Linked DNA regions of Adhaeribacter arboris. The protein of the gene in region 2 interacts with the protein of the main gene of each other region in a pairwise test. Links are inferred from orthologs where the notes say so. Each region holds a gene or a part of one and is shown on either strand. Other genes may lie near its edges. The genes, in order: sucD and sucC.

The links.
Region 1: the proteins of sucC (region 2) and sucD interact in binary tests that used the Escherichia coli proteins (3 or more experiments, as listed by UniProt). The link is inferred for Adhaeribacter arboris from one-to-one orthologs.

Annotation. Positions count from the first base shown.
Region 1 is NZ_PYFT01000001.1:3,466,145-3,481,420, forward strand. Bases 4,703-7,543 are described here. They hold sucD (succinate--CoA ligase subunit alpha), read left to right. Parts: upstream 4,703-5,598; coding sequence 5,599-6,489; downstream 6,490-7,543. Other genes in these bases: AHMF7605_RS14545 (Dps family protein), read left to right, coding at 6,693-7,169; AHMF7605_RS14550 (T9SS type A sorting domain-containing protein), read right to left, coding at 7,262-7,543. In the rest of the region: AHMF7605_RS14520 (choice-of-anchor tandem repeat GloVer-containing protein), read left to right, coding at 1-1,827; AHMF7605_RS14525 (response regulator), read right to left, coding at 2,012-2,446; AHMF7605_RS14530 (sensor histidine kinase), read right to left, coding at 2,463-3,734; more of AHMF7605_RS14550, read right to left, coding at 7,544-8,734; AHMF7605_RS14555 (beta strand repeat-containing protein), read right to left, coding at 8,832-11,672; AHMF7605_RS14565 (PA14 domain-containing protein), read right to left, coding at 12,097-13,299; AHMF7605_RS14570 (Kelch repeat-containing protein), read left to right, coding at 13,736-15,276. UniProt on the Escherichia coli protein: Succinyl-CoA synthetase functions in the citric acid cycle (TCA), coupling the hydrolysis of succinyl-CoA to the synthesis of either ATP or GTP and thus represents the only step of substrate-level phosphorylation in the TCA.
Region 2 is NZ_PYFT01000001.1:282,317-297,536, reverse strand. What follows is about bases 5,767-8,551. They hold sucC (ADP-forming succinate--CoA ligase subunit beta), read left to right. Parts: upstream 5,767-6,456; coding sequence 6,457-7,647; downstream 7,648-8,551. Other genes in these bases: AHMF7605_RS01230 (hypothetical protein), read left to right, coding at 8,430-8,551; AHMF7605_RS01235 (organic hydroperoxide resistance protein), read right to left, coding at 7,757-8,173; AHMF7605_RS01245 (glycoside hydrolase family 113), read left to right, coding at 5,767-6,351. Also shown: AHMF7605_RS01265 (hypothetical protein), read left to right, coding at 319-819; AHMF7605_RS01260 (RecQ family ATP-dependent DNA helicase), read right to left, coding at 852-2,768; AHMF7605_RS01255 (hypothetical protein), read right to left, coding at 2,935-3,726; AHMF7605_RS01250 (ABC transporter ATP-binding protein), read right to left, coding at 4,345-4,998; more of AHMF7605_RS01245, read left to right, coding at 5,236-5,766; more of AHMF7605_RS01230, read left to right, coding at 8,552-8,789; AHMF7605_RS01225 (amino acid permease), read right to left, coding at 9,118-10,692; AHMF7605_RS01220 (sll1863 family stress response protein), read left to right, coding at 11,102-11,401; cell division protein FtsZ, read right to left, coding at 11,620-13,170; cell division protein FtsA, read right to left, coding at 13,195-14,517; AHMF7605_RS01205 (cell division protein FtsQ/DivIB), read right to left, coding at 14,527-15,220. UniProt on the Escherichia coli protein: Succinyl-CoA synthetase functions in the citric acid cycle (TCA), coupling the hydrolysis of succinyl-CoA to the synthesis of either ATP or GTP and thus represents the only step of substrate-level phosphorylation in the TCA.

The DNA.
Region 1 (15,276 bases), 3.2 Mb from region 2 along the record:
TTCAAAATAACACCTAGCGGCACCTTTACGGTTTTATGGAACTTAACCGCCACTACAGATGGCCGTTACCCGGAAGGAAATCTGGTACAAGGCCCGGATGGTAATTTTTACGGCACCAATAGTATCGGCGGTACGAATAACTACGGTACTATCTTTGAAATTTCGCCCACTGGTACGTTTACCGTTTTAAAACAATTAAACAGTCTGCCTGACGGCAATGCGCCTTTAGGAAGTTTGGTATTAGGGAAAGATGGTAATTTTTACGGTACTACCAGCTCGGGGGGCAGCAGTTCGTACGACGGTGCTATTTTTAAAATATCCCCATCCGGTACCTACACGGTATTAAAGCGTCTATCCGGAGCTACCGACGGTGAAACTCCTAAAGGCAATCTGGTGCAAGCCAGCGACGGGAACTTTTACGGTCTGACTAGCAAAGGTGGTAAGAACAACGCCGGTACCTTATTCCGCATTACTCCTTCGGGTACTTACACGGTTTTAAAGCATTTTAATTTAATTACCGATGGCGGCGCGCCCATGGGCAGTTTAATTGTAAAGAAAGTTAACCCGCTGGTAGCGAATGCACAAAGCATTACTACCTCCGAAGACACGCCAAAAGCAATTACGCTCACCGGATCGGGCGGCTCGCCGCTTACCTATGCCATTCGCTCTAATCCCCAGAACGGTACAATTAGCGGTACCGGCGCGAATCGTACGTATACCCCCAAAGCTAATTTTACCGGCAAGGATTCTTTTACCTTCACGGTAAGCGTGGGCTGTGAAGTATCGGCTCCGGCTACGGTAACCATTAACGTAACGGCGGTTAACGATGCCCCGGTACTTGCGGCTATTGGTAACAAAACCGTAGAGAAAGGTTCTACCTTAACGTTTACCGCTAAAGCCACCGACCCAGACGCGGGCCAAAGCAAAACCTTCTCCTTAGTCGGCGCGCCTGGGGGGGCAACCATCCACGCGGTTTCCGGTGTCTTCAACTGGAAACCTTCGGTAGCAGGTAACTACAGTTTCAGCGTGAAAGTAACGGATAACGGCTCCCCGGCTCTTTCCGACCAGGAAACCATTACGGTGAAGGTAATCAACTCAACGGGCAGTTTGGTTCGGGTAAATGCCGGCGGAGAAGCCGCCGCTACTTCCCTGGGTAGCTTTAGTGCCGATACTTATTTTAGCGGGGCTACCAGTATATCGGCTACTACTTCACCGATTGCCAGTACTACCGATGATATTCTTTACCAGAACAACCGCCGGGCAACAGATGTGGGGGGCAGCTTTAGCTACAATATTCCGGTGAGCAATGGTACTTATACCGTGAAGTTGCACTTTGCCGAAACCTTCTATACTACTACCGGACAGCGGAAATTTAACGTGAAAGCCGAAGGCGTTAGTTGGTTAAGTAATTACGACATTGTAGCCGCGGCGGGAGGTGCGAAAGTAGCCGTAGTAGCAACCAAGAACATTACCGTGGCCGATGGAAATGTTACGCTGCTCTTTTCTTCGGTGGTAGATAAAGCTTGTGTAGCCGCCATTGAAGTGCTGCCGGCAAGTGGTGCCGAATCTGATAAAGCTACTACCAACCTGATTGCTAATTTGTACCCGAACCCGGCCGAAAATTCTCTTACTATTGCTTTAAATACAGCAGTGGAGAAAGTAGAAGCTAAGATTACCAATAACACGGGCGATGTGGTAAAAACAATAGATCAATCCGTAGAAAACAACAAGTTGCAGATAGAAATATCAAATTTAGAAGCGGGTCTGTATCAGCTACACGTTCAAACTCCGACCGGCGTGCAAGTTTACCGGTTCGTTAAAAAATAATTTCTAGAAAAGCTTATATTCACACCATGTAAAAAGCAGAACATCCTAAAAAGATGTTCTGCTTTTTTATTAATACATCTAAACTAAAGAGCTATTCCGTTTAAATCCGCCGGCTTTAATTTTGACTGTTTTCTGCTGAAGCAACTCATTAACTTAGATTAGGAGTTTAGTATTTTTAGATACATCAACTTTCTAAATCGTTAAATCTTTCAGCTATTAAGTCTCTTACTTTCTCTACGGTTAAGGGTTTTAAGATGTACGGCGCGGCATACTCACTAGCCCGGACGGTATCTTGCGGGTGCGAGGAAGTAGACAGCAGGGCAATAACGGTATCTTGCTTTACCTTATCCGCCAAATCGTTATGGTACATTTCTAAAAATTCGAAACCATCTAACATAGGCATATTTACGTCCAGAAAGATTAATTCCGGTTTAAAATAATTAGGATCGGCCGAATTGAAATTGCCTTTTTCTATTTTTTGCAGATACTCCAAGGCATTCAGGCCGTTGCTAAATACCCGAATGTTTTCGGTTACTTCCATCCGGTTTAACAAACGATGATTCAAAAAATTACTGGTTTCATTATCATCAATTAACAAAACACCTTTCAGCTTTCGCATAATTAAAAAATTGCCGTTACTTTTTAGGAATAAAAACCCGGAAGGTAGAACCCTCGCCTGGCTTACTAGTTACCTCTACTTTACCATGATTATATTCCAGAATACGTTTCACAATAAATAATCCTACTCCATTCCCTTCCACATCGTCACGTAAGCGTTTAAACAAAGAAAATATTTTTTTCTCGTGCTTAATTAAATCAATGCCCATGCCATTATCGGTTACCGCTATAATGTTAAAATTTTCATTGGCCGTGCTTGTAATTTCCACAACCGGGGTTCGTTCCGGGGAACGGTATTTAATCGCATTACTTACCAGGTTGTACAAAATACTTTTTAAGTTCTTACGCGAAAACCAAACAATTGGGTTTTCTTCGAAGTGAGTCTGTATGCTGGCACCGGATTGCGTTATCACTTCGGCTAAACTGTCCTGGACTTCCCGGAACACTTCCGTTATGGGTATTTGAGTGAGTTCTTCTTCGGTATTTTTCTGAATTTTACTTACTTCTGTTAAATCGCTGATAGTACGGTGCATCTGTTGAATGGCGTTCTCTAACTTCTCTACCACTTCCTTAACTTCAGATTCTATGGGCGGCAACTCTTCTTTTAAAACGCTTAAAAGGCCTTCGGCATTAATTACCGGCGATTTAAGATCGTGCGACGCACAATAAACAAAATTATCCAGGTCAGCGTTAATCCGGATGAGCTCGCCATTTTTAAGCACTAAGGTTTTCTCCGCTTTTTTTCTTATTTCTACTTCTTTTTCCAATTCGCGGTTAGCCCGGATAAGTTGAGCCGTTCGTTGGTTTACCCGCGTTTCCAGTTCATCATTTACCCGACGTAAGGCAGCTTCCGCTTTGTGTCGTTCCGCGATCTGCCATCTTAATTCGTCGTTGGCAAAAGCTAAGGTATCGGAACTAGGAATCAGCAAAATTTTAGGTAAAGAACGTAATAGAATAAAGGCGGTACCTAAGGATAAAAGCCCCGTTATAATCTTTACTAAACTGGCTACATCGTAAATCGGGTCCCAAACGGTCCAGATATCGAGTAAATGGGTAGCGCCGCAGGATAAAATGAACATCCCAAACAACACAAAAACGTGTTTCTGCACCAAATCTTTCCGTTTACGAGCCAGGTAAAAGAGCATAAACGGAATAGAAAAGTAAGCCAATCCGGTTAAGGCATCGCCGGTTACGGTCGGCCATAGAATAACGTCTTGCCACTGATAGCAATGCCCATGCGGCATAAACGTGGAAGTATCTATAAAAGCCAGCATTATTTTAGTCGTCATCTTACAAACAATATACTGTTCAAACAAACCAACATGGTATGCTACTTATTCAAAAGCTACAAATCTGGGTACAGGCATCGATTATTCCTGTAATACTTACCGTTTGTCTAACACTACTCTTAAATGTTGAAATTAACGATTTAAAACGCCGTTAAAATAATTTTACTTGTATACTTTCTATACGCCCTATCTTATATAATTTGGAGATCAACTGCTCCTTCTAACAACTTAAAAATACTCTATTAATAATTGACAGTAGTTTAAATACTTGCAATTTTAACTTCTTTACTCCTAAAAAATAGCACCTTTTTAAGGAAATAAAAAAGCACTTCTTAGCATAGCCAAAAAGTGCTTTTTTGCTGAAAAATAAAGAGCAATTACTCTATGTAACCTTGTTCCCGCATCCAATCGTCGTTGTAAATTTTAGCCAGATAGCGCGTACCGTGGTCGGGTAAAATTATTACCATTACATCTTGTTCGGTTAAGTGCTGCCGGGCATACTCCAGCGCCCCGAACACCGCCGAACCACAAGACCAGCCCACAAACAAACCTTCTTCTTTGGCTAATCGCCGGGTCATTACCGCGCCGTCTTTGTCGGTTACTTTAGTAAAATGATCAATTAAAGTAAAATCTACATTTTTAGGCAGAATGTCTTCGCCGATGCCTTCGGTTTTATACGGATAAATTTCGTTTTCATCGAAAACGCCGGTTTCCTTGTATTTTTTAAATACCGAACCGTAAGTATCAATTCCAATAGCTTTAATGGCGCTGTTTTGTTCTTTTAAGTACTTGGAAATGCCGCAAATGGTACCGCCGGTACCTACCCCCGTGGCTAAATACGTAATTTTGCCTTCGGTTTGCTGCCAAATTTCGGGGCCGGTGGTTTCGTAATGCGCCGCCGTGTTCGACAAGTTATCGTACTGATTCGGGTAAAAAGAATTCGGAATTTCGCGGTTTAGCCGTTTGGCAACCGAGTAATAAGAACGCTCATCTTCAGGGGCTACGTTGGTAGGGCAAACTATTACTTCGGCGCCCACTGCCCGCAGAATATCCATTTTCTCTTTACTCTGTTTATCGGTAAGGGTAAAAATACATTTGTAGCCGCGGGCAGTGGCCGCAATGGCTAAACCCATGCCCGTATTACCCGAAGTACCTTCAATGATAGTACCGCCGGGTTGTAGAATACCGGCTTTTTCCGCGTCCTCAATCATTTTAAGGGCCATGCGGTCCTTTACCGAATTACCCGGATTAAAATATTCGACTTTAGCCAGAATGGTAGCCTTAAGCCCATCGGTTACTTTGTTTAACTTTACCAGCGGCGTTTTGCCAATAGCTTCGGAAATATGATTTAAATACATGAAAAGCAAATTTATAGATGGCCGAAAAACAAAATAGTACCGCCTTCTTTATTTATCCTTCCACAAAAATAAGCGAATTATTTGGGATAATTAAACCAAAGCCCGGATAGTTCTGCTATTGAGTGGTATTAAAATGCTGTTAGTAAGGCGGCTCCTCATCCGCTTTAATCGCTTAGTACGAAAAATTCTTGTTTCATTTAATTCATTGTTAAGCAGATAAGATACTGGAAAATAGTTTTTGAGTAAAAATATTCATCTCCACCCGTTAACTTTTCTTTTCATTCGCCGAGCAGTAGATAGACTCTTGGCTGCTTTCCTGGCAAAAGACAACTCTCTTCTAAATATTTCTGTATTATAGTCGGCTACTTTACTTATTTGGGGATTATAAGCAAAACCCGGCGGGTAAATTTATCCGGTAAATCCTTAATTCTGTTTGGAGCGGATTTAAAAAAAACTATTTTTGCAACACCTATTACATACGTACCCACTTTTTTAACCTGACTGACATGAGTGTTCTAGTAAATAAAGATTCAAGAGTAATTGTACAGGGCTTTACCGGCTCCGAAGGTTCGTTTCATGCCCAGCAAATGATTGAATATGGCACGAACGTAGTAGGCGGGGTTACTCCGGGCAAAGGTGGCAGTACCCACCTGGAGCGGCCGGTGTTTAACACGGTTGCCGATGCCGTGCGCGAAACTGGGGCAAATGTTACCATTATTTTTGTGCCGCCGGCTTTTGCCGCCGATGCTATTATGGAAGCGGCCGATGCCGGAATTAGCGTAATTGTCACGATTACGGAAGGTATTCCTACCAAGGATATGATCTACGTGAAAGAATATATCAAGGAAAAATCTCTCACTTTAATTGGGCCCAACTGTCCGGGTGTAATTACTCCGGGCGAAGCGAAAGTAGGTATTATGCCGGGTTTTGTGTTTGAGCCGGGCCGGATTGGGATTGTATCGAAATCCGGAACCTTAACGTACGAAGCCGCCGACCAAATTGTAAAAGCGGGTTTAGGAATTTCTACGGCTATCGGTATCGGCGGTGACCCTATTATTGGTACGCCTACCAAAGATGCCGTGGAACTGCTCATGAATGACCCGGACACCGACGCTATTGTAATGATTGGCGAAATTGGCGGTAACTACGAAGCAGTTGCTTCGCACTACATTAAAGAAACCGGCAACAAAAAGCCAGTGGTTGGTTTTATTGCGGGTCAAACGGCTCCGAAAGGTCGCCGGATGGGTCACGCCGGAGCTATAATTGGTGGTGCTGACGATACTGCCGAAGCGAAAATGCGTATTATGCAGGAGTGCGGCATTCACGTAGTAAAATCGCCGGCTAATATTGGCGAAACCATGGCTAAAGTATTAAAAGGCGAAGCCATTGAAGCGTAAAAATTAGCTAGTGTTTAGCTAGTAGTAACTAGATTTTAGATACCAGACTTTTATAAAATTAAAAAAAGAGATGCTTTAAAAGGCATCTCTTTTTTTATGCTCGTCTTGATAAATAAGCTATTCAAAAAAGTTTTCTTAAACTTTAAGGAGTATTTACAAGTTTAAACCGTACATAATAGAGAACGACGAAAACCTATAATACTATGCAAGACTTAACCGCAACCGGCCTCGAAAAAAAAAGCAATCAGGAGTTAGCTACTAAGCTGAACGAACTTCTGGCTAATTACCACATTTACTACCAGAACGTGCGCGGATTTCACTGGAACATCAAAGGGGGTAATTTTTTTCAGTTGCACGCTAAATTTGAAGAATTATACACTACTGCCTTAACCCGCATCGACGAAATAGCGGAACGCATCTTAACTTTGGGCTACACGCCTTTACACAGCTTTTCCGAATATATTGTTAATTCTACCATAAAAGAAACCCATAATCTTACTTCGGATCGCGATACCGTAGGAACGACCATCGAGAACTTAACTTTTTTACTTCATTTGGAACGTGAAATTTTAAAGTTAGCCGACGAAAGTAACGACGAAGGTACCTTAAGCTTAATTAGTGATGATCTAAACGAAATCGAAAAAACCTTTTGGATGCTTAATGCTTTCCTGAACGGGTAACCTAATCGTAACTAGGCGCTAAAAACAAAAAGCGGGAGAAAATTCTCCCGCTTTTTGTTTTTAGCGCTAAAGCCCGCAGGTTTTTATTTAAATTATCGCACCATAATCTTCTTGCTGTAAGAATGACCATTACCTGACACCGTTAACAGGTATACACCCGCTGCTAAATACTGATTCTGATTGATTTGAAAAGTATCTTCTCTGCTTAGGGTTTTTACTTTACTCACGTAATATCGCTGTCCTACCAAGTCCGTTAGCAATAGAGAATACTCTTTATCATCGGCTCCGCCAATAACTATATTTATTTCTCCTTCCGTTGGATTAGGAAAAACGTTCACGGTAAAAACCGAGTTTTCAATTAAATTAACTGCCACTATTTCTGAGTAAGTACTATTCTTGTTATTGTCAGTTTGTTTCAGGCGGTAATACGACAAACCATTAAACGGTTGCATATCCTGCGCCTGATAGGTTATACTAGTACCTGCTGCTTTAACTATAGCTACTCTATAGTAATCTTTTAAATTGCGGGTTTTCTCAACGGTAAAAAAATCACTTTCCGTTTCCGAAGTTGTTTTCCAATGCAGGTCTACGCGTGAATTATTTAAAGTAGCCGTAAAATTTAACAGCTGCACAGGTAAAGGCGAATTGTTACCCGATAAAGTCCAGGGCGAAAAAGCAGTTACATCCGGCACGGTAGCCGAATAAGCCGTACTGCTTTGGCCGGGTAATGGCAACTCCCAGATAGCGCGCGCCGCATTCCAACGCTGCGCCTGCAACATGGTTACTTGCCCTACTTCCTGGGGGCTAGCAGTAAAAGTAAGTGTGGCCGTGCCGCTTGGTCCGTCTTTGTCTATTTGCCAGAATCGATCGACGGTGTTGGTGCTGTTATCTTTGCCGTTCCAGCCGTTTACATTGGTAACTAAGTTAGGCGTGGTAGGGTAAGGTTGATTAGTAACACTGGTAGCGTAGGTAGCAACGGCCACGTTTCCTATTGTTCCAGCTGTTAGATTCAGCACAAAAGGGATATAATTACCCGTTGCCGTACCAAACGGAAAAACGTGGGCTCCGGTACTATTACTGATATTCCAATTTATCCGGCTCGAGTTATTGGTCTGTTCGCTTATAATATAACCATTGGTGCGAGCTATGGCAGTAGGAGCATTATTGCCAATAGTTAAAGTCCTGGAATTTAAAAACAGAGGGCCAGTAGTTAAAGTAAGAACATCGGTGCGTACATTTTGCTGCAAAGTAAGCCCAGCTGTATTATTAACTGTAAATTTTTCGAATCTGGTAAGCGAAGAACCAGTTATTGCTTGCCCAACTGTTCCGGTAAAATTCACGTCGCCTATCCCGTTCGGGTTAATAAATACGTTATTGGCCGCATTATTCGTTATATTTCCTTGCAGGGTAATAGTACCGTTATTATCAATACTGCCATCGGTACCAAAAGCCGTATTGTTGATTAGGTTAGCATTAGTGCCGGTAATAGTTAAAAAGGAACCGGTTCCTACTACTATTTTCCCGCCATTGTTAACGACACCCTGGGCCTGCAGAAAGAAAGGCAACAACAGAAACAGGCAAAAAAGTAACCTCTTTCTTAAGCAGTAGATGGATGATATACACATATCCTTAGTGTTCATTTTTTAAGTTTGAAGGATATTATTAATCGTCCATTCTACGCCAATTGGTACCATCCGAAATTATCTCAACGGCTCCTGCAGCAGCTAAAGAACTTGCGGTAACACCGTTGCCCGTCGTAATAGCCGGTGAAACATTAAGGGCTTGAGAACCATGATTCACGATCCGATATACCCGGCCTGTGCAGGTACTTGCCGGCGGCAGGGTAAAAGTGTTACCAGCCGTTGTACCGGTTTTTATTACTACGTGGTCCGTAGCATTAAGTGAGTAATTACCCGTTTGAGTTTTAACCGCCAAAGTGAGCGATCCATTAACGGACAAGGTAGAAGTTGGCGTGGTAGTAGCGATTGCTACCCTTTCTCCGGAAGCAGTAATTCGCATGGCTTCGTTGGTAGTGGCAGTTCCTCCCACTAAAAAAATAATAGATTTTGGGTCAGTTTGATTCGGATTATTATTTACTATGTAGAAGTCATTTCCCGCTGATAAAATATAACCATCGTTGGCTTTTCCAGTTTCTATAGGGTTACCATTTTGATAAACATAACCGGAACCATTTATTCCTACATCAATAAAATTGGTGGTTTCGGTACCATTATTAGCCGTTGCTACAATATCGGAACTGGCCTGATTCCCAGTGGATAAATTTTGAATATTGGTTTGGAAGTAGTTATTAACACTTCCTTTCGCGTATATAGCATTAACTGAAGTAGTAGTACCCGCATCAACTACTAATTTTTCTGGATTATCATCATCAAAGGTAGTGGTACCAATGCCCACATTACCGGCTGGAGATATAATCATGCGGGTATTTAATGCGGCTGGCTGCGCCTCGGCATTAGCTAAAGTGCTATTAGCATCTAAATTAAAGTTCTGAAATCGAATTTCTTCCGCTACCATGCGTATCCGGTCGGGGCCAAAAGCGTTAGATGGGTCATTGCCAACGAAAAAAAGCATCTCCTGCTGCTCCGTCGCGCCCCCGGGCCGTACTTCTATGGCAGCATCCGGGTCAGAGCCGGTATTGGCAAACATAATTCTTCTGGGAGTTGTAGTAGAGGTAGCACTTAATCTTAGATTGCCGTTTACGTCTAATTTCTCTGCGGGAGCAGTAAGGCCAATGCCTACATTACCATTGGCCAAAACGCGCATTTTTTCGGTATTATTGGTAATAAAAGGTAAATCAAAATTAGTGATAGTACCTAGGTTACTTAGCGCACCTACACTATTGCCTCCTAAAGCCCAGCTAGAAGACGCACCCGCTGTTACCCAAACGGGCGAAGCATTTACTCCCGCCGATTGTAGCACTTGCCCAACTGTACCTGCCGAACCATTCGGCATAAAGGCGCCGGTTAATTTAAAATTTCCTACTACATCCAGCTTTTGGGCAGGCACTGTTACGCCAATACCTACGTTCCGGGCAGCCGTAATACGCATGGCTTCATTGGTGGGGGCTGTACCACCGGTCGTAAAAATCATATCTTTGGTGGCATTATTATTTACGATATGAAAGTCCTGGCCGGCTGATAGTAAGTAGCCATCGTTCGCCTTACCGGTTTCTATGGGATTACCCGTTTGGTAAACATAACCGGAACCGTTAATACCTAAGTCAATAAAATTGGTAGTCTCGGTACCATTATTAGCCGTGGCTACGATGTCGGAACTGGCCTGATTACCGGTCGACAAATTTTGAATATTCGTCTGGAAGTAAGAATTAATGGTTCCTTTAGCGTAAATAGCATTTACCGACGTAGTGGTTCCCGCATTTACAAGCAATTTCTCGGGGTTGGTAGCATCAAAGGCGGATGCACCAATACCTACATTACCTGCTGCCGAGATCCGCATTTTTTCGGTATTATTGGTAATAAAAGGCAAATCATGGTTCGAAATAGTACCTAAGGTTTTAATGCCCGTTAAAGTATTACCATTTAATACCCAGTTCAGGTTACTGGTAGCGGTACTCAGGTCTACCCAAACCGGTGAAGCATTGGCACCCGCCGATTGCAAAACGTACCCGGCTGTACCCGGCTGGTCATTCGGCATAAAAGCCCCGGTTAATTTAAAATTCCCTGATACATCTAATTTTTGGGCAGGAGCCGTTACGCCCAGACCCAGATTACCAGCACTATTTACCACGTTTATGGCCGTACCCGTAGGATTTAGCCATTCCGTTAAGTTAGCCGATTGAGTAGCGGAATTACCCTGGATAGATAAAGGTACGCTTGCGTCACGGGCACTTCTTACTAAAACGCCTCTGTTGGGGATGGTAGTACCGGCTATAAAGGCCGGGAAAGCTGCTGTTTGACGATCACCAGAGAGAATAGTTGTATGGAAAGAACCCATTTGTAAGCTGCGGCCACCACCACCCTGCCAGAAAATATCGCCGCCATCACCACCAATGCGAAAATCACCGGTACCGCCGGTATTGGTAAAAAGTAATTGTGAGATAGTCCCAGTCCGACGAACTTCTAAGGTGTTATTTACTGCCAGCGAATTTCTGGGATTAGTTACGCCTACTCCCACAAAACCGGCCGAGTAATAGATATTATTTGTACCGGTTTCTTTTATCCATTGGTTACCCATATCCGAAACAAGCGGGGTCCAGGTGGTACCGGTATAATAGTAAAAACCAGGAGTAGTACCATCTGTCTGGTACACCAACAAACCCGTAGCCGGACTAGCAATAGCCGTACGTTGGGCTTCCGTCATGCGGGGCACTAATATGCCTTTAGAAGTAGAGTAAACATCCAGTACCGCCGAAACATCCGGTGTACGACTGATATCGCTGATACCCGTATTCTGAGCGAAAACGCAAGTACTGTAAACAGAGAGCAAAAACAACAATCCAGTTTGTAAGTTTAAATAGCGCATAAAAAATTTATTAATAATCCAACACCCAATTTACCATAAGAATGACTAATACCGTGGAATCCTTTAACTAAGATAAGTTAAAAATTTGGGTGATTTTCAAAAAGCAAAGCGGTAAAAAGGAGTCTTTTAATTTATTTTGACTTTATATGCGGGTCGCCTATATAGTCCTTAAAGCAAAATGTTTAGGCTATATTTACTGTAGTAGAAAGAATAAATACCCTTGGAAAGTACAGGCAACTTATTTTATTCTTTTTGATTGCCTTACTTTACAGTATTTTAATTTGGCTTTTTTTAAAGAAGGAAACAATAACAAAAAGAATAATACCGGAGTTAATAAACTTGTTTAATAGCTCGACCATTCCGTTCTTCATCGGCGAAAAGTACTATTAGCCTGTTGCGCCCACGGTAAGAAGTTGTTTTCTAGCTACTCCATTTTATTTGCCGAAACGATAAATTCTACCCGCCGGTTTTTAGCCCGTTCTGTTTCAGTAGCATTGCCCGTAATGGGGCGGCGGTCGGCGTAGCCCTGAGTAGTAATTCTGTTACCCGCAATCCCGTGCTGCTGCAAGTAATCTGCTACTACTAGCGCCCGTTTAATGGATAGTCTTTTTTTCAGCCGATAGCTGCCAAGATTATCCGTATGCCCCGCAATGTTTATATAGAGGTAAGAAAATTTCTGTAACAACTTCACTAAACGGTCTAATTCCGGAACGGACTCGGGCAGCAAAACACTTTTACTTTGCGCAAAAAATACGTTCTCTAATACCATAGCTTTATCTGTTTCCAGGCTATCCCAGGTGTCTTCTCGTGGTGTAGCTACTATTGGGGTTTCCGGAGCATTGTTCGTAGGTAGCCGGCTCGCGGTTGCTCTTTTCGGTTTATAGATAACAACCGGTAATATTCCGGTAACCGAAGGCACCGGTTCGGGTAAAGTAGAGGCTGCTTTTTTAACTTGGGCAGATGAGGTACGTAAAGAAGCAGAAGTAATTTTAGAGGTGGCTTTAGGTGCCAACTGTACCACCGCAGGCACCGGTTGATAAACAAGAAGCGGAACAGGTTGGCTGAACAAATAGCGTTGCGGAATTATTTCTTCTGGGGTATATACGGGTAACCCCAATACCCGGACAACATCTTTCGGGCATTCCCAGGCCAACTTTATAATTGTAGTAACCGGCCCGTTATAATACTCTAGCTTAAGCTTGTAATAATGGCCGGCTTTTAATTCTATACCTGCTTCGCGTACTACTTCTTCCTGTATATTCCAATCGTTGATCAATAATTTACCGCCCAGCCATAATCGCACGCCATCATCTACGTGTACTATTATTTTATAAGTACCCGTTACCGGTGCCAGTAATTTGCCGGTCCATCGTACCGAATAATCTTCGGCGTATACACCCGGACCCGGACTTTTCCGGAATAAATAAAAATTAACTTGCTTATCCGTCCGCGAAAGTACTTTTTCTTCGAAGTTTGTTCCGTTATAATAATCGCCTCTTAATCCGTTACCTCTTACTCCTTGCAGAACAGCATAATTTCTTTTAACCGGAACGGCTAGTTGTGCCCGAACAGGTTCAACTGTCCTTAAGGCCGCCAATAACACAATAGTAAAGCAGACATAACGCATATTAATCCCGGAATTAAGAAAATGTTTTCAAGGAAGATGTTTCTTATAGGAGATGCAGGTATCTTCAAAATTCCATATATAATTAGGGAAAATGAATAATTTTGGTAACTTAGAGAAAATTCTTCGATAATAAACTAATTTACACTCCACTTTAAGGTTAAGAACCCTAGCTCTAATTTCTTTAAGGGCAGGTCTTCATTAATTGAGATAAATCTAGAAATTCCATAAACCACCGTTAGCTTTCCGGGATGGCTGTAGCTTTAAATAGATTGGCTATACCTCCCACTTTTAGCTCGCCCCCCTCTGAAATTATATTTTGTTTGAAAACAGATGGGATAAAAAGGAACAAATAAATAGCTTCAAAAGTAAGAACATAATAGCTTAGCGACTTATTAAGCCCTTAATGGTTGTTTTTTATTTTTTATTTCAAACCCGTATGATTAAAGTTTACTTTATTAAGATTCGGAAGCCCCAGGAGAGGTTTCCTCTTACCGCCCGCGTTCTGTTACTGTTGCTTTTACTATTTCAGGTACAGGTAACCTACGCCCAATGGACCCGCCAGAAAAATGCCAATAAACCACGAGCCGAGATGATGAATGTAGTTTACCAAGGTAAAATGTATAGTTTCGGTGGGATTGGTAAATGGCCCCAGGTAGAGCCGGTACCAGAGGTTTATGATCCCGTTCAAAATAAATGGAAAATGTTAGCTCCTATGCCCGCCGGGAAAACCGTTACGCACCAGGGTATTGTAGTAGTCGATGGTAAGGTTTGGCACATTGGCGGCCGTTTGGAAAGTACAGAAGGTCCGCTTACGCACGAAGTTTGGATATACGATATCAGCCGGAATAAATGGTCCAGAGGCCCGGCGCTAAAACATCCGGTTACGGGTAAACCTGTTTCCTGGGGGGGTGGCGGAGCAGCCTTAATCGGGCGCACTATTCACTTGGTAGGAGGCTTTGCTATGACCACTTGTAACGGTGACCAAGATCAATTACACCTGACTCTCGACGTAGACAAATGGGCAGCCAACCCCAAGAGTACCACCTGGGAAAACAAACTAACTCCTATGCCCATTAAACGCAATCACATGAGTACCATTGTTCTTGACGGTAAAATGTACGTTCTCGGCGGGCAATTCGGCCACGATTGCGGGGGCGGTCAGGATAAAAGATATTCGCATGTGTATAATCCTTTAACGGATAAGTGGACCCAGTTAACGGATCTGCCCATGGATCGCTCGCACTGCGAAGCCAGCGTTTTTGCCACCGGCGGTAAAATATACCTGGTCGGCGGGGATGGAGGCGCCAATAAAGTTACCCGGTTTAACCCGGCCGCCAACGGTGGCCGCGGTTCCTGGACCAATCTTCCGGCCCTGGAGCTGCCCCGGCCTTTTATTGCGCTAACGGCAAAAGCAATTAACAACAAATTAATTTTAGCCGGTGGCCGTTTCGAAAATTCGCATACTACCCGTTTAGAAACCTACAGCGCTCCCTTTCCGCAGAACGTTGCTTATAAATTTGGCTTTCTGGAAGATTGTATGAGCCGCACGGTAATTTCAAACGAGAAGATTACCGTAAAAAATTTACTTTATACCCAAGAAGGAGAAAAACAATACCGTTTAACTTCCAGCGCTTCGTGGCTAAAAATCAGCAAAAATGCTACCGGCTGGGCGGTTCCATCGGGAGTTTACGTGGAAGCTAGTATTCAGGCCGACGGCTTACCGGCGGGTAATTATAAAGCTACTATTACCGCAAAAGGAACCGGTGGCGGCCCAAATTTTACGAGTGCCAGTTTCTGCGTAACCTTAAAAGTAACGCAAGGTTCTTCGGTTTTAACTATTACGAAGGCAGGTAACGGATCGGTTGTTAAAAGTCCGGACAAAGAGTATTATTCCTACGGCGAAACCGTGCAGTTAACGGCGAAGCCCGCTAGTGGCTACCGGTTTGCTGGGTGGTCCGGAGATGCCTCTGGTACTGC
Region 2 (15,220 bases):
AGTAAATAGTTAAATTTTTTAGCGCGAAAGTGCTGAACTACTTACAGGTCGTAACAAAATGCCTAATGGTTGCCTTGCATTTTAATTTTTTTATTTATTCTAGTAGAACTTAAAATCTGTTATCCATTATCTTTCCCCATCTGGATGCAGGTAGAATTATTTAATCTTTAATCCCCCTGTTATAAGAATATTCTTAAAAAATTTCCTATCTAATTTGCTGGACATCACGCTAATTGCTATATTTTAGGAGGATAGTGCTTACCACTACTTAATTATAAAACTTAAAACATAGCAATTATTTATTCCATAACCAGAATCATGCACCCTAAAATTTACGGTTACAAAACGGTTAGTTATTTTTCTGGTACTACGGGATTCATAACAGTGGGCCTGTTAATTTTTAGTATTGGTTTACTACCCACTTATTATTTTTTATTCGGGGTAAGTATTCTTTTTTTGCTTTTAATAGTTTTTACTACCCATTATGGTTTGGAAATAAATGTACGGGATAAAACATTTAAGCAATACTTATGGATTTTAGGTTATAAACAAAGCCGTATTCATTCTTACGATTTAATAGAATATGCCTTTATTCAATCCAGTAAGGTAAGCCGTACTTTATACTCTACCGCTACTTCTACTACGTTCTCTTCTAGAGTGTACAACGGTTATTTAAAATTTTCCGAAGAAAATAAAATCCATTTAATTCAGGCCTCAGAAAAAGAAGCCGTTTTAAATAAATTACACTTTTTAGCCCGGGATTTAAAAATTGAAATAGTAGATTTTACGGATGCAGATTCTATTTCTATCTTACCGTAACTTTATGCTTCGGGTAGTATCGCACTAATCAGTTAGCTTTTCACCAGTTGCAATTTACTTTGGCTATTGTATTTTAATTGGCCCTTTTCTAACATATCGCGGATGAGGTTGGTTAACTCAGCAGCAAATTTTGGCTCAAAGAGATTTACTAAGGCTTTGGGGTGCAGCGGTTGCTGGGTAAGATGCGTAACTATTTGCTCTTGCAGAAATTTTTGGTTGTCTTCTTGCCGCTGTTCTTTTTTCCGGGTCAGGCAAAAATCGCAAACCCGGCATAATTCATCGGTAATTTCCCCAAAATACCGGAGTAACAATTGAGTACGGCACCGGCTGGTCGTTTCCAAGTAGTTTATAACGGCTTCGGCTTTTTGCAAGGCCGTTTTCCGGAACTGCGTTAATTTAAATTTATCGAGCGGTAAGTTGGCGGCATCGTAACGGGGAGTGGTAAACAATAACTGGGGCGCTTCCCGTTGTGGTTCGTATTCTACAATATTCCTTTGGTTCAGGTACTCCAAGGCTTTCCGAACGGCCGCTTCGGTGGTTCGCATGTAACCGGCAATCTGGCGTTCGTTAATTTTCACAAAACTGGTATATACATTACCGCCGTAAATCCGCAGTAAGGTTTTCAGCAAAAGATCAAATTCGTGGTGCGCTACCTGAAATTTATATAATTCTTCGTGATTAACGGCAAAATACAGCTTTGATGGAGCGTAATACGCTTCGTTCAGCTGCAGTAATCCTTCGGTTTCCAACTTCCGGATGGCATGATGCACCTCTAAGGCTTTTAATTTATACGTGCGGGTAAAATCCTCTATCTGAAAATCAAAAGAAGTAAACTCGCCGCTTCCTACGGCAATCTGGTAATAATTAGCCAAAGCTTGGTATACCCGTTTCAGGGTTTCAATGGGTGGGTGCGCTTCGGCTACTTTGTTGCGTAAATCCTCGGCATCGGCTGGCCCCAGCAAAATAGTAGCGTACGAGTAGCGCCCATCCCGACCTGCCCTACCCGCTTCCTGGTAGTAGGCTTCTAACGTTTCGGGTAAATCTAAGTGTATTACCAGCCGTACATCCGGTTTGTCAATGCCCATCCCAAAAGCGTTGGTGGCAATAATTACCCGAATTTTATTTTCTATCCATTGCTGCTGAAACTTAGTGCGGTCGGCAAAAGATAAACCGGCATGGTAAATTCCCGTTGAAATACCCCGGGCTTGCAACCACTTAGCCGTTTCTCCGGTTTGCCGGCGACTTCTAACGTATACCACTGCGCTACCCGGCACTTTTTGCAAAATACCTAATAACCGGCCGTGCTTATCTTCGGTGGGCAAACAAGAATACGACAAATTAGCCCGCGCAAAGCTCTGTTGAAATACCCTGGCTTTCTGAAATAATAGTTTATCCTGAATATCCTGCTTCACTACCTCGGTAGCCGTAGCCGTAAGAGCCAGTACCGGTATATTAGGCAGTAAACTTCGCAGTTCGGCAATTTGCAGGTAGGACGGCCGGAAATTGTAGCCCCACTGCGAAATACAGTGCGCTTCGTCAACGGCCAGTAAAGAAACCGACATTCGTTTTACCCGCTCCCGGAAAATACTGGTTTGCAGGCGCTCCGGCGATACGTACAAGAATTTTATCTGTCCGAAAACGCAATTATCTAAGATAATATCTATTTCGTGCTTGCTTAAACCAGAATGGATGGCTACGGCGGCAATATTCCTTTTCTGCAACTGCTCTACCTGGTCTTTCATGAGCGCAATGAGCGGGGAGATAACCAGGCAAATACCCGGTTTTGCCAGAGCCGGCACCTGAAAACAAATGGATTTACCGCCACCCGTAGGTAATAAAGCTAAAGTATCGCTTCCTGCTAAAACAGATTGAATAATATCTTCCTGTAAGGGCCGGAAAGCGCTGTACTGCCAGTATTGCTGTAAAATTTGGTGAATATTCGGCTCCAAGGAAAATTATTTTGGAAGCCAAAATTACTCAATAAAAAATGAAAAATGGAGTGATAGGAAAAAAGATGGGTATTATTTAGGAAAGTTGAGTTAATTTTTAAATAAAAAGAGCCCAGCTCTTTTTAGGCCGGGCTTTAACGATTAAGAGTAAAGATAGGAAGAATACTTAGGCAGCTGCGTTTTGTTCTTCTTCGCGATCTTCAATTACTTTTTTCAGTTTCGCGATAGCTTGCGTAGCTCGTTCTTCATCCAGTTTATTTATGTTCAGCAACATTTTGGTTTTCTCCTGCCGGGTAATCACTGGATTGTTCAGCAAACGAATAATTTCTTCTTTTTGCTTGGCCGAAGCATATTTCACCGATGAGGCAGCGGGTGCCGGCGCAGCTTCATGCTTTTCCGCTTCGGCCGGAACAGCTTTCATTGCTTTAGTTTCGGCTACTGCTTGCGGCTGCTCTACGCGAGGCGCATCCTGGGTGTTTCCCGTATAATCCATTTCTTCGGCGGGAGTTGGTTCGTAGCCAGCTGCCCGAATAATCCAGGCCAAAATATTACGGTAAGCTTTACCAATGGCCCGGGTTTGCGCCATGGAGGCAATGGCAAATTCCTGGTAATACTTTTTACCTTGTTCTTTATTAGAGCAAATGGCAAAACCAGCCCCCACTATTTGTTCCGTACGTAAATTAAGCAAATTAACTTTCGCCTGATACTTTAGTTCGGTATCGGTACTCACGTTAATCACGTGCTCTACCACCGGCAGAATACCCAATCGGGAACCAGCGTATTGCCATCCTTCTACGTTCACGTATTCCTTGCCTTGAATATTCTGATACAATTTATTCTCTTTAATAAACTTCGCAAGGTCGATGGCCAGGTGCATGGTTTCGTCTGATTTCGCGATATCGTAACTCTCAATTCGCGATTTCTTAACTAGCTTGTCTTCTTTGATTTCCTGATTCATTTCTTTGTTTTTATGTTCAAATTGAAAACATATCTCATTAGTATTTGGTGCCATTATGCTAATAAAAAAGGCAAATTATTCTTCCTGATTATCAATACGTTACAAAAAAGTTTTTAGCAATTTTCCAGCTTATTTTTACCTCTAAAGATCAGCTGAATAAGCATTGCTTATACACTTTAAAAGTAGTATTTACCTGCAAGCAGGGAAGCTTTTCTACTCTTTTAAAATAATAAGGTTTCAATTTCGTATTTACTTGATAATATGCATTTTACTACTGCCAAAATATAGCCTTCCCCTTTTTGGCATACCTTCGAACACCCGAATAAATTGTTTTTAGACCTTTGCTTCCGTTTTATGTTCCAACTTTACCTTAGATTTGGTTTTAGTAAAAGCGGAAATTTAAGTAATCGAATTAAAATGAGGCCTTTAACTAGCAAAACCCAAAAGTAGAAATCAGGAAATTAGCGGTATATTTGGAAAGCTTTGATTTCAGGAAAAAAAATGTTAGGTATATATAGCTGACTACTTACTCAACAATTAGCTAAATTTTTTAGCAATAGATTAATCAGGCAAAAAAGGAACCAGTTCTCTAGTTAAAATGATCAGCCTGAACCATGATTAATTCAAAAGATACCCATCTTTCATTACCAATTTACGGTCGGCCATTTCGGCCAAGTGTTCGTTGTGGGTAACAATAACAAAAGTTTGGTGCAGCTCGCGGCGCAAGCGGAAGAAAATCTCGTGAAGCTCCTTCGCATTTTCCGAATCTAAATTCCCGCTGGGCTCATCCGCAAAAATAATTTCCGGGGCGTTAATTAAAGCCCGCGCAACTGCCGTACGTTGCTGCTCTCCGCCCGACATTTCGGAGGGCTTATGCTCAAACCGGTGACCCAGGTTCAACATTTTAAGTAATTCTCTGGCACGAGTTGCCACTTCTTCTTCGGGGCGGCCAGCTAAAAAACCGGGTAAACACACATTCTCGACGGCAGTAAACTCCGGCAACAAATTATGAAACTGAAAAATAAACCCAATGTGCTGATTCCGGAAACGGGCCAGTTCCACACTCCGGTATTTATTAACGGCGTTCCCATTAAAGTATACTTCGCCTTGATCGGCGGAATCCAGGGTACCTAAAATATGCAACAAGGTACTTTTACCGGCTCCCGATGAACCAACAATAGAAACAATTTCTCCTTTCGCAATCTGGAGCGTAATACCTTTCAAAACGGGCAGAGCTCCGTAAGCTTTATGAATATTGGTGGCGTGCAGCAAGCAGGTTAAATTTTTAGTGTCTCTCGAAGAGTAGTTATCGGCAAATCTAGATAAAAGTTGCCATAATTTACAATTTAGTAAGTCTGGGTATGCATTCTGAAATATATCAGCCTAAAAAAATAGTTCTGTACTTGCAAATTTACTCACTCAAAACCTTATACATCTTCTCAGAAAATATTAGCGGAAAATTCTAAATTTAATAATTTAGGTTTCTGGAGTAATAATAACTAATAAAATATGACAACCGGAAGATCATTCCTGGCGCTTCTTCTTATTTTATCCAGCATGGCCGTACTACATGTCTGCTTCCGGGTGTCGCCAAATAGTAATTCTACTTCCGCTTTTAAAAATAAGATTGCCTTTCGGGGTGTAAATTGGGTAGCCGGCGATTCTGTTACTTTAGTCCAAATAATGGCTCTTCAACCGCAAAATATTCAATGGATAGCGCAAACGCCTTTTGGCTGGCAGCGCAAGTATAATACCCCAGAATTACATATTAATACGCACGTTAGTAAAATCTTTTGGGGCGAAAGTGACCAGGGATTAATTTATACTACCCGCTTAGCCAAACAAGCCGGCATCAAAACTTTGCTTAAGCCGCATATTTGGTTGATGGACCGGGAGCCAGCTAAGTGGCTCGGCGATATAGAAATGACCAGCGAAGCAGACTGGCAAGCTTGGTTTAAAAATTACTCTGCTTTTATTTTACACTATGCCCAAATAGCCGAAGAAAACCAGATGGAAGCTTTGTGTATTGGTACGGAGTTAATGAAAGCCGCCGTTACCCGCGAAAAAGAATGGCGACAGTTAATTCGCGATGTCCGGCAAGTTTACCACGGCCAGCTCACCTATGCGGCTAACTGGTACCTGGAATACGAAAAAGTTAAATTCTGGGATGCCCTCGATTTTATTGGGGTACAAGGTTATTTTCCGCTCACCAAAAAAAACAATCCTAGCTTAACCGAACTGCGGGCTGGTTGGAAACCTTATTTAAATGATTTAGAGAAAATAGCAACAAAATACCAGAAGCCCGTGGTATTTACGGAAGTTGGTTACAAAAGCACTCCCGATGCTGCCATTGAGCCTTGGAAGTGGCCGGAACGCGGAATATCGGCGGAACAATATGAGTCTTATCAAACTCAGGCTAACTGTTACGAAGCTCTTTTTCAAACCTTCTGGCAGCAACCCTGGTTTGGGGGAACTTTTATCTGGAAATGGTACCCGCAAGTACGCGCTAACGGCCGCGACCACCGCGATTTTACGCCCCAACACAAACCCGCCGAAAAGATTTTAGCTGCCTGGTACGGACTAACGATAGTCCATAGTCCACGGTCCACAGACCATAGTAGATAATCAGTAGACCGTGGACTATGGACTATCGACCTAGACTAACGTCTAATAAAAATTTGAAATAATAAGATAATCGTTTACTTTCGTGCCATACGAAATGCTCCTAACATGAACATACACGAATATCAGGGAAAAGAAATCTTAAAAAGTTATGGTGTACGGGTACAGGAAGGTATTATTGCCCGCAATCCCGACCAAGCCGTTGAAGCCGCAAAACGCCTGACAGCCGAAACCGGTACGGGTTGGCATGTTATCAAAGCGCAGATTCACGCGGGCGGACGCGGCAAAGGCGGTGGGGTTAAATTGGCCAAAAACCTGGACCAGGTACGTGAGCTTTCTTCGCAAATATTAGGTATGACTCTGGTAACCCCGCAAACGGGTCCGGAAGGTAAAGTAGTACATAAAATTCTTGTTGCGCAGGATGTGTATTATCCCGGTCCTTCGGAGCCGAAAGAATTTTACATGAGTATTCTACTCGATCGGGCGAAAGGTCAGAACGTAATTATGGCTAGCACCGAAGGCGGGATGGACATTGAAGAAGTTGCCGAAAATCACCCGGAAAAAATAATTAAAGAATGGATTGACCCGGCCGTAGGTTTGCAGCCATTTCAGGCGCGTAAAGTAGCTTTTGCTTTTGGTCTGGAAGGGGAAGCCTTTAAAGAAATGGTTAAGTTTATTACCGCGCTTTACAAAGCTTATCTGGATACCGATGCATCTCAGTTTGAAATTAACCCGGTATTAAAAACCTCCGATAATAAAATACTGGCCGTAGATGCCAAAGTAAACCTGGATGATAATGCTCTTTATCGCCACCGGGCTTTTGAAGATCTGCGCGACTATAACGAAGAAGATCCTTTGGAAGTAGAAGCCAGTGCCAGTAACTTAAATTACGTAAAGTTAGATGGTAACGTAGGCTGCATGGTAAACGGAGCAGGTCTGGCAATGGCCACCATGGATATTATTAAATTATCGGGTGGTGAGCCGGCTAACTTCCTGGACGTAGGGGGTGGAGCCAATGCCCAAACCGTAGAAGCGGGTTTCCGGATTATTTTGAAAGACCCGAACGTAAAGGCCATTTTAATTAATATTTTTGGTGGTATTGTTCGTTGCGATAGAGTGGCAAACGGAGTGGTAGAGGCTTATAAAAATATTGGCGATATTCAGGTTCCGATTATTGTGCGTTTACAAGGCACTAACGCCGAAGAAGGCGCCCGTATTATTGATGAATCGGGTTTAAAAGTTTTCTCGGCGGTTCTATTAAAGGATGCTGCGGAACGCGTGAAAGAAGTGTTAGCTTAATAAGTGCTTCTTACCTTAATTTATTATTACTATTATTTTCTGCCAAGTAAAAGCAAAAAGCGTCACCCATAACGGAGCGGCGCTTTTTACTTTTACTTATTTTAAAAATTTACACAACTTCTAGTTGTACGTTAATATTACCCCGGGTACCTACCGAGTACGGACATACCTCGTGCGCCTTATTTACTATCTCCACTGCTTGCTCGTGCTCTACTCCCTTTAAATCTACTACTAACTTCACACCCAATCCGTATTTCTCGTTATCCACTTGCAATAAGCTAACGTGAGCGGTTACAGTAGAAGCCGGGTCTAAGCGGATATTTTGCTTGCCCGCTACCAATAAAACGGCGCTCTGGAAACACGAAGCGTAACCGGCCGCAAACAGTTGTTCCGGGTTGCTACTGCCTTTCTTACCTCCCAAGCCCTCGGGCACATTTACGTCTAAGTCAATAATTCCATCCGATGATTTTACATGACCGCTGCGGCCTCCGGTAGCCGATACCTCGGCTGTATACAAGGTTTTCATAGTTCTTAATTTAATTGAAAGATAGTTTTAAGAGTTTATTTAACAGGTTTTAAGCAACTTTGTTGAGAAACTAGCCGCTTATTTTCAAAATTTATTTTACAAGAGTCAGTTTTTTTGAAAAATTTTAGTAGGTAGCCTGTAGAATAAGCCATTGTAATTACAGGACAAAACGCAATTGAAAAGAACTATTTTACTTGTAACTGGTATAAAGCAGAACGAAGTAATAACCATAAAATATTTAATAAAACGTAAAACGATGAGTATAGACGCCTTAAGATTAATTCCGCAAGAAGATTCCTTTAACGAAACCTCTTTTGAGCAGGAAATTACCAGCCGCCACCAGCTTCAGGACCATCCGGCCATGCTAGAAACCATTAAAACTATATTAAAATTATTAAATCCAGTCCGGGTAAATGGAGTAGGTGACCACGAGGTAACCACTTTGTTCCGCGATACGGTTTTTAAAAACCGTAATTCCATTGGTACTACTGGATTAAATCAATTAGCGGAAGCTAACCTAAGCGACGAAAACGGAACTTTAACGGCTAAAGGAGTGGAATTGGTTAAGGCAATTGCCGCTTCGTATAAAGGAGTGGAAGGCGAATTAGTCTATTAACAGATAAATTGCAAGTAAAAAGACACAAGTATTAGGTCAATAGATTTAATCAAACAACTAAATAATAATGTTTATTGCGGGACTATTGATAGCCTTACTAATAACCATTTATTTCAAAGCTGATACAAATGATTTAGCAGAGGTTGGTACCTTTTAAATGTATGTGAAATAGTTTATCTGAAAGATAGTTTCCGTTGCTGTACCCCATTGAATTAGCTTTTGCTTAAAATTTCTTCTTGAGAAACACTATTTTGAAAGACCTGACACAAATAAAAAGAGAAGCTTTCTATAACAAAGCTTCTCTTTTTTATTAGATGAATAAGTTTAATTATTTACCACTGTGAACCACTGGTGTTTTATTTAGTTTACTGTTCTTCCGGCTATAAGTGAAGTATACTACTAAGCCCACGAGCAGCCAACCTATTAACCGGTACCAAGTATGAATATTTAAACTGGCCATCATAGCAAAACAAACCAACATACCCAAAATAGGTACTAAAGGAACCCAAGGAGTCCGGAAAGGCCGGGCCCGCTCCGGTTCGTGCACGCGCATGTACCATACGCCGCCGCAAACAATTACAAATGCCAGTAAAGTACCAATAGAAGTCATTTCTCCTAACTGAGCAATGGGCAAAGCACCAGCGGTAATCGCACAAATAACTCCAATCAGAATAGAGCTAATATAAGGGGTTTGAAATTTAGGATGCACTTTCCCAAAAATAGACGGAATCAATCCATCGCGCGACATGGAATAGAAAATACGGGGCTGCCCCAACAACATCACTAGCATTACGGAACTTAAACCAGCAATAGCGCCAATTTTAATTAAATCGCGGAGAACAGAATAACCCGTCACTTCAATACCAATAGCAATAGGCTCGGCTACGTTTAATTGGCGATAATCTACCAAACCGGTTAAAATGCCGGATACCAAAATGTAAAGAATGGTACAAATTACTAAAGAACCTAAAATACCCACTGGCATGTCGCGCTGCGGGTTTTTAGCTTCCTGAGCAGCGGTACTTACGGCATCAAAACCAATATAGGCAAAGAAAATTACCCCGGCTGCCCGCATAATGCCACTCCAACCATAATGACCAAACTCGCCGGTGTTATCGGGTATAAACGGGGTCCAGTTCTGAGCGGCCACTTCCGGATTGCGAAGAAGATAATAACCACCCGCCAAAATAAAAGTTAGCACCACAAATAATTTCATGAATACTATCAAATTATTAAACCGGGCCGATTCTTGAATACCAATCACCAGAATAACCGTTATTAAAATAATAGCGCTGGCTGCTACTAAATTAAAGACACCCGTAGCATGGGGTAAAGTAGCAATATCAATTCCTTGCGAAGTAAATTGCTGCGTAAGTTGGTCGGTAACCTGTACCCAGGCATTTGTTTTAGGATCCTGGACTAAGGAAATCCCGGGTGCATTCCACCATTCCGGCGCAATATTAATGTTTAAATCCCGAAGAAAACTCACCACGTAACCACTCCAACCCACGGCTACGGTGGCGGCTCCAAACATATATTCCAGAATCAAATCCCAACCTATAATCCAGGCAATCAATTCTCCTAAAGTAGCGTAGCCATACGTATAGGCCGATCCAGCAATCGGAATCATAGAGGCAAATTCGGCGTAGCATAAGCCGGCAAACGCACAAGCAATACCTGCCACAATAAAGGAAATAACTAAGCCCGGACCCGCAAATTGGGCAGCTGCACTCCCGGTAAGAACAAATATACCGGTACCGATAATGGCTCCAATGCCCAGCAAAATTAAATTAGTAGCCGATAAGGTACGTTTTAGGGTATGTCCGTGGCCATCACCCCCTCCGCCTTCTGACTCCTGAATTAATTTATTAATTGATTTTTTAGCGAATAAATTAGATGCCATTCGTTTGTCTTAAATTTTGGAACACTGAACTTTTAGTAAAAATGTAAGGAACACTCCAGATTTATTCAAAAATCACCTAAGTAACTAAATAATATCTAAAGCCTAAAAATTTAAAAATAATACGACCTTAAATTAAAGAAATTCTGCAATTTGTTGAATAAACACCAGAAAACATTTTAATCTATTAGATTTAACCAGCGTAAACAATACAAACTTAACTTAATAATTTGCCTAATCGCATCTGGACTCCAAATAAAATTGCTGCTGTTCCTCCTTCGTACAAGTAAATTTTAAAAATAAGGCTCAGCAATTTTTTTAAATTATATCTTTTTTATTTTTTTAAGTACAAACCGGTACGCTAGTATATACGCAGCATTGTACATTAAACTTATATTAACGAATACTTACTATGGATCACTACCCGTTAAAACCAGACCACATGCGGGCACCAGCACATTTGAGCCGGGCCGAAATTGAGCAGAGTTTAGAAGAGTTGGACAGCAAAATCAAAGTTTTACAAGGCCGAGCCCACGCTACTACCGCTGATTCAAACCACACCTACCACGAGCATATCGCCGGATTAGAAAAAAAACGCGCTTTATTGGCGCAAAAATTAGGAACTACCCAAGATGAAACTTCTAACACTTGGACGGACATTAAAAATGGTTTACAAAATCTAAAAGATGAGATCCGGAATATGTTAGACTAGATAATATATTATTTCTGCTAATCATTACGATTTTCCTTCAAAATAACCGCCTTGTAGCTTTTGATTAAAGCCGTTTTTCCCTTATTTTTAAAAAATTGTTCCTTTTACATAATAAGCAGAGATAATTTAGAGTCTTCCTATTCGCTATCCTACCAGGCATAAAACAGAAACGCCGAACAATATTATGTTCGGCGTTTCTGTTTTATGCCTGGTAAATTTTAGTCGACATTATCATGTAAAAACTTGTTATCGCCTAAAATATCATTGTCGTCGCTTAAATTAAAGCGGGAAATATTACGGTTAGAAGAATGTGGTACATTTTCCAGCGCCACATTCCGACGCAAGTAAGCCGGAACCTCTAGTTTTTCCTTTATAGCTTCGTTGGTAATTTCACTGCTTAACCGGCGTAAACGTTCCCGGCGTTCCAGTGATTTTTGCTGCAAATCATTCAAGTCTTCTTCGGCGGGTGCGTTAGCAAAACTTTCGCCTGTTTCTTCGGGAGCAAACACCTCATGCTGCGATTCTAAGTCGAAAACAATCTTAGCGGGTTCCGCAGGAACCCGGGGAGGCGTTGGTACCGGAGCAGCCGTTGGATTGGGTGTAGAAACTACTGGAACCGGGGTCGGGGTTGGCGCTGCGTCCTGCACGGGTACCCGTACCGGGGCAGCCGCACGAACGGGTACGGCCTCCTCCTTTGTCACTACTTGTTTATCGGTGTCGAAAATATTAATTTGGGGGTCAGTTTCCGGAAAAGAATTGTTTTTTTTTACTTGATTGTGGTTAATCGTTACTGCTTCCCGGGCAAAACCGGTAGCAATTACGGTTACCCGAATACTTTGTCCTAACTCCGAATCAATCCCGTGACCAAAAATTACTTCGGCTTCTTCTCCAGCTTTTTCCTGGATGTATTCCGTAATTTCGGTTAATTCATCCATTTCCAACTCCGCCTGATCGCCGGACATGATAGAAAGCAATATTTTTTGCGCCCCATGAATATCCGTGTTGTTTAACAACGGCGACGATAAAGCTTCTTCTGCCGCTCGTAAAGCGCGATTTTCGCCTTCGGTAGTAGCAGAACCCATTACGGCAGCTCCGGAATCCTTCATTACCGTTTTAACGTCTTCAAAGTCAACGTTAACTTCCGAAGTAACCGTAATAATTTCGGCAATACTTTTAGCCGCCGTGGTTAAAACATTATCGGCTTTGGCAAAAGCTTGCCGGATAGGTAAATTCCCGAAAATTTCCCGCAGTTTATCGTTCAGAATTACTAAAACGGTATCGCAATTCTCGCTTAAATCTTTGATTCCTCTTTCGGCCGCGTCCCGTTTTTTCTTACCTTCAAATATAAAAGGAGCGGTAACAATACCTACCGTTAAAATATCGAGTTCTTTCGCAATTTTAGCAATTACGGGAGCGGCTCCGGTACCGGTACCACCGCCCATGCCAGCGGTAATAAATACCATTTTGGTATCATTACCTAACAATTCCCGGATTTGCTCCCGGCTTTCAATGGCTGCTTGCTTACCGCGTTCCGGATTTGCGCCGGCTCCTAAACCTTCGGTTAAATCAACGCCGATTTGCAGTTTATTGGGTACATTGCTGCTTTTCAGAGCCTGTGCGTCGGTATTACATACCACAAATTCTACATCTTTAATGCCTTGACCACACATGTGGTTTACGGCATTACTACCTCCCCCACCAACACCAATAACTTTAATGATAGATTTGCTTTGCGTAGGTATATCAAACTTATAGGATGAAAAACTCATATATAACTCTCCTTTAATAAAATCTTAATAATTCTGCTTATCGTCAAAATCGTCGATTAATAAACCTTTAGTCCGGTCTATTATTTTCCTGAAAAAGTCACTGCCGCCCGAAGCAGCAGGTTTCGCTACCCGTTCGTTTACCCGGTTTTCGGAAGTACGGGCGGCAATTTCGGTGTAACGATTTAAACGTTCATCCAAGGCTTGGTAACCCGCTAATACTAACCCAACAGAGGTAGCATACATCGGACTTTTTACAGCGTCGATTTTACTTTTACCTAGATGCTCATTTGGGTAGCCAATACGGGCATCCAGGCCGGTTAAGTATTCTACCAGCTGTACTAAGTTTTGTAATTGCGAGCCTCCCCCAGTTATCACGATACCGGCCGCCAGGTTATTGGCGTATCCGCTTCTAACAATTTCGGAATAAACAAGTTCAATAATTTCTTCCATTCTTGCTTCAATAATATAAGCAAGATTTTTAATGGAAATTTCTTTGGGGGTCCGGTCCCGTAATCCCGGAATCGACACAATCTCGTTATCCGAAGCTTCGTCGGCAATGGCTTTGCCGAACCGTACTTTTAATTGCTCGGCTTGGTTTTGCATCACCATGCAGCCTTGCTTAATATCCGTGGTAACTATATTACCACCAAATGGAAGAACTGCTGCGTGGCGGATAATATTGTCTTTAAAAATAGCCAGGTCAGTTGTACCACCGCCAATATCTACCAGAGCTACACCGGCTTCTTTTTCTTCGTCGCTCAACACCGACATACACGAAGCTAATGGTTCTAAAATCAGGTTATCGATTTCCAGACCGGCCCGGGTAACGCATTTGTTAATGTTGTTGATAGCGTTAGATTGGGCCGTAATAATATGGAAATTGCCTTCCAACCGCACCCCGGACATACCCACCGGATCTACAATACCTTCTTCGTAATCCACCTTATAATCTTGGGGCATTACGTGGATAATTTCACTCCCCGGCGGTGTCACCAACCGGTACATGTCGTTCGTCAGGCGATTCACATCTTCTACGGTAATTTCATTATCGGAAGTAGCCCGGGTAATGCTGCCGTTGTGCTGCAAGCTCTTAATGTGCTGGCCGGCAATCCCTACATTTACTACGCCAATGTTTATTCCGGATTGTTCTTCCGCCTGCCGGATGGCTTTACGGATGGCATCTACGGTTTTATCGATATTGCTCACAATGCCGCGAACAACACCTTCAGAAACTGCCTTGCCCATTCCTAAAATTTCTAACTTACCGAACTCGTTTTTCCGGCCAACCAAAGCACAGATTTTGGTTGTCCCGATATCCAAGCCTACTACAATTTTGTCGTTTTGCATATCTATATTTTATTCACAAATGATCTGATCATGAAACTCCAGGTTTACGCGTTTGTACCTATCCCAACCCATAGCGGGGAGTACTTTTTTGTAAACAACCAACAGCTTTTTAAATTTCTGTTCCACTTCATCTGGCTTGCCAAATTCAATAACTTGGGTACCTACCTGAGGCATAAAAATTACCTTACCTTTGGCATCAATCTGCATTTCCGCTAACTGCGCTTTCCAGAAAGCATCTTTTTCGATAAACTTCAGCAAGTCCAAATATGCCCGGCCTAATGAATCCTGGTAAAAAGATTGCATTTGCGCCGGCCGAAACAAGGATCTGGTAATCGGGATCACCCGTGCGGTAAATCGTTCAGATAAAGGTAAAAGATTCCCTTCATCATCAATATAGACGTCCTCCTCTGAATTGTCGTGTACTATTCTGGCAATAGGCCTATTTTGTTTAATTTTAATGTTTAAGTTACCGGCCAAATCACGATATACCTGTGCTTCCCGCACAAATTTATGCGATTTAATCCGTAATTCAAGGTTTTTTAAATCGATATCGGTGATTTTTGAACCTTCAATAATTTTCTCACCATCATTGGTGAGAATATTCTTTACTTCCCGCTCACTGATAAAGTAATTATTATACTCATTATCGATGGAAACGGAAACTTTCCGAACAGCTTTTTGGGCTTGTCTCTGCGCCACAAAT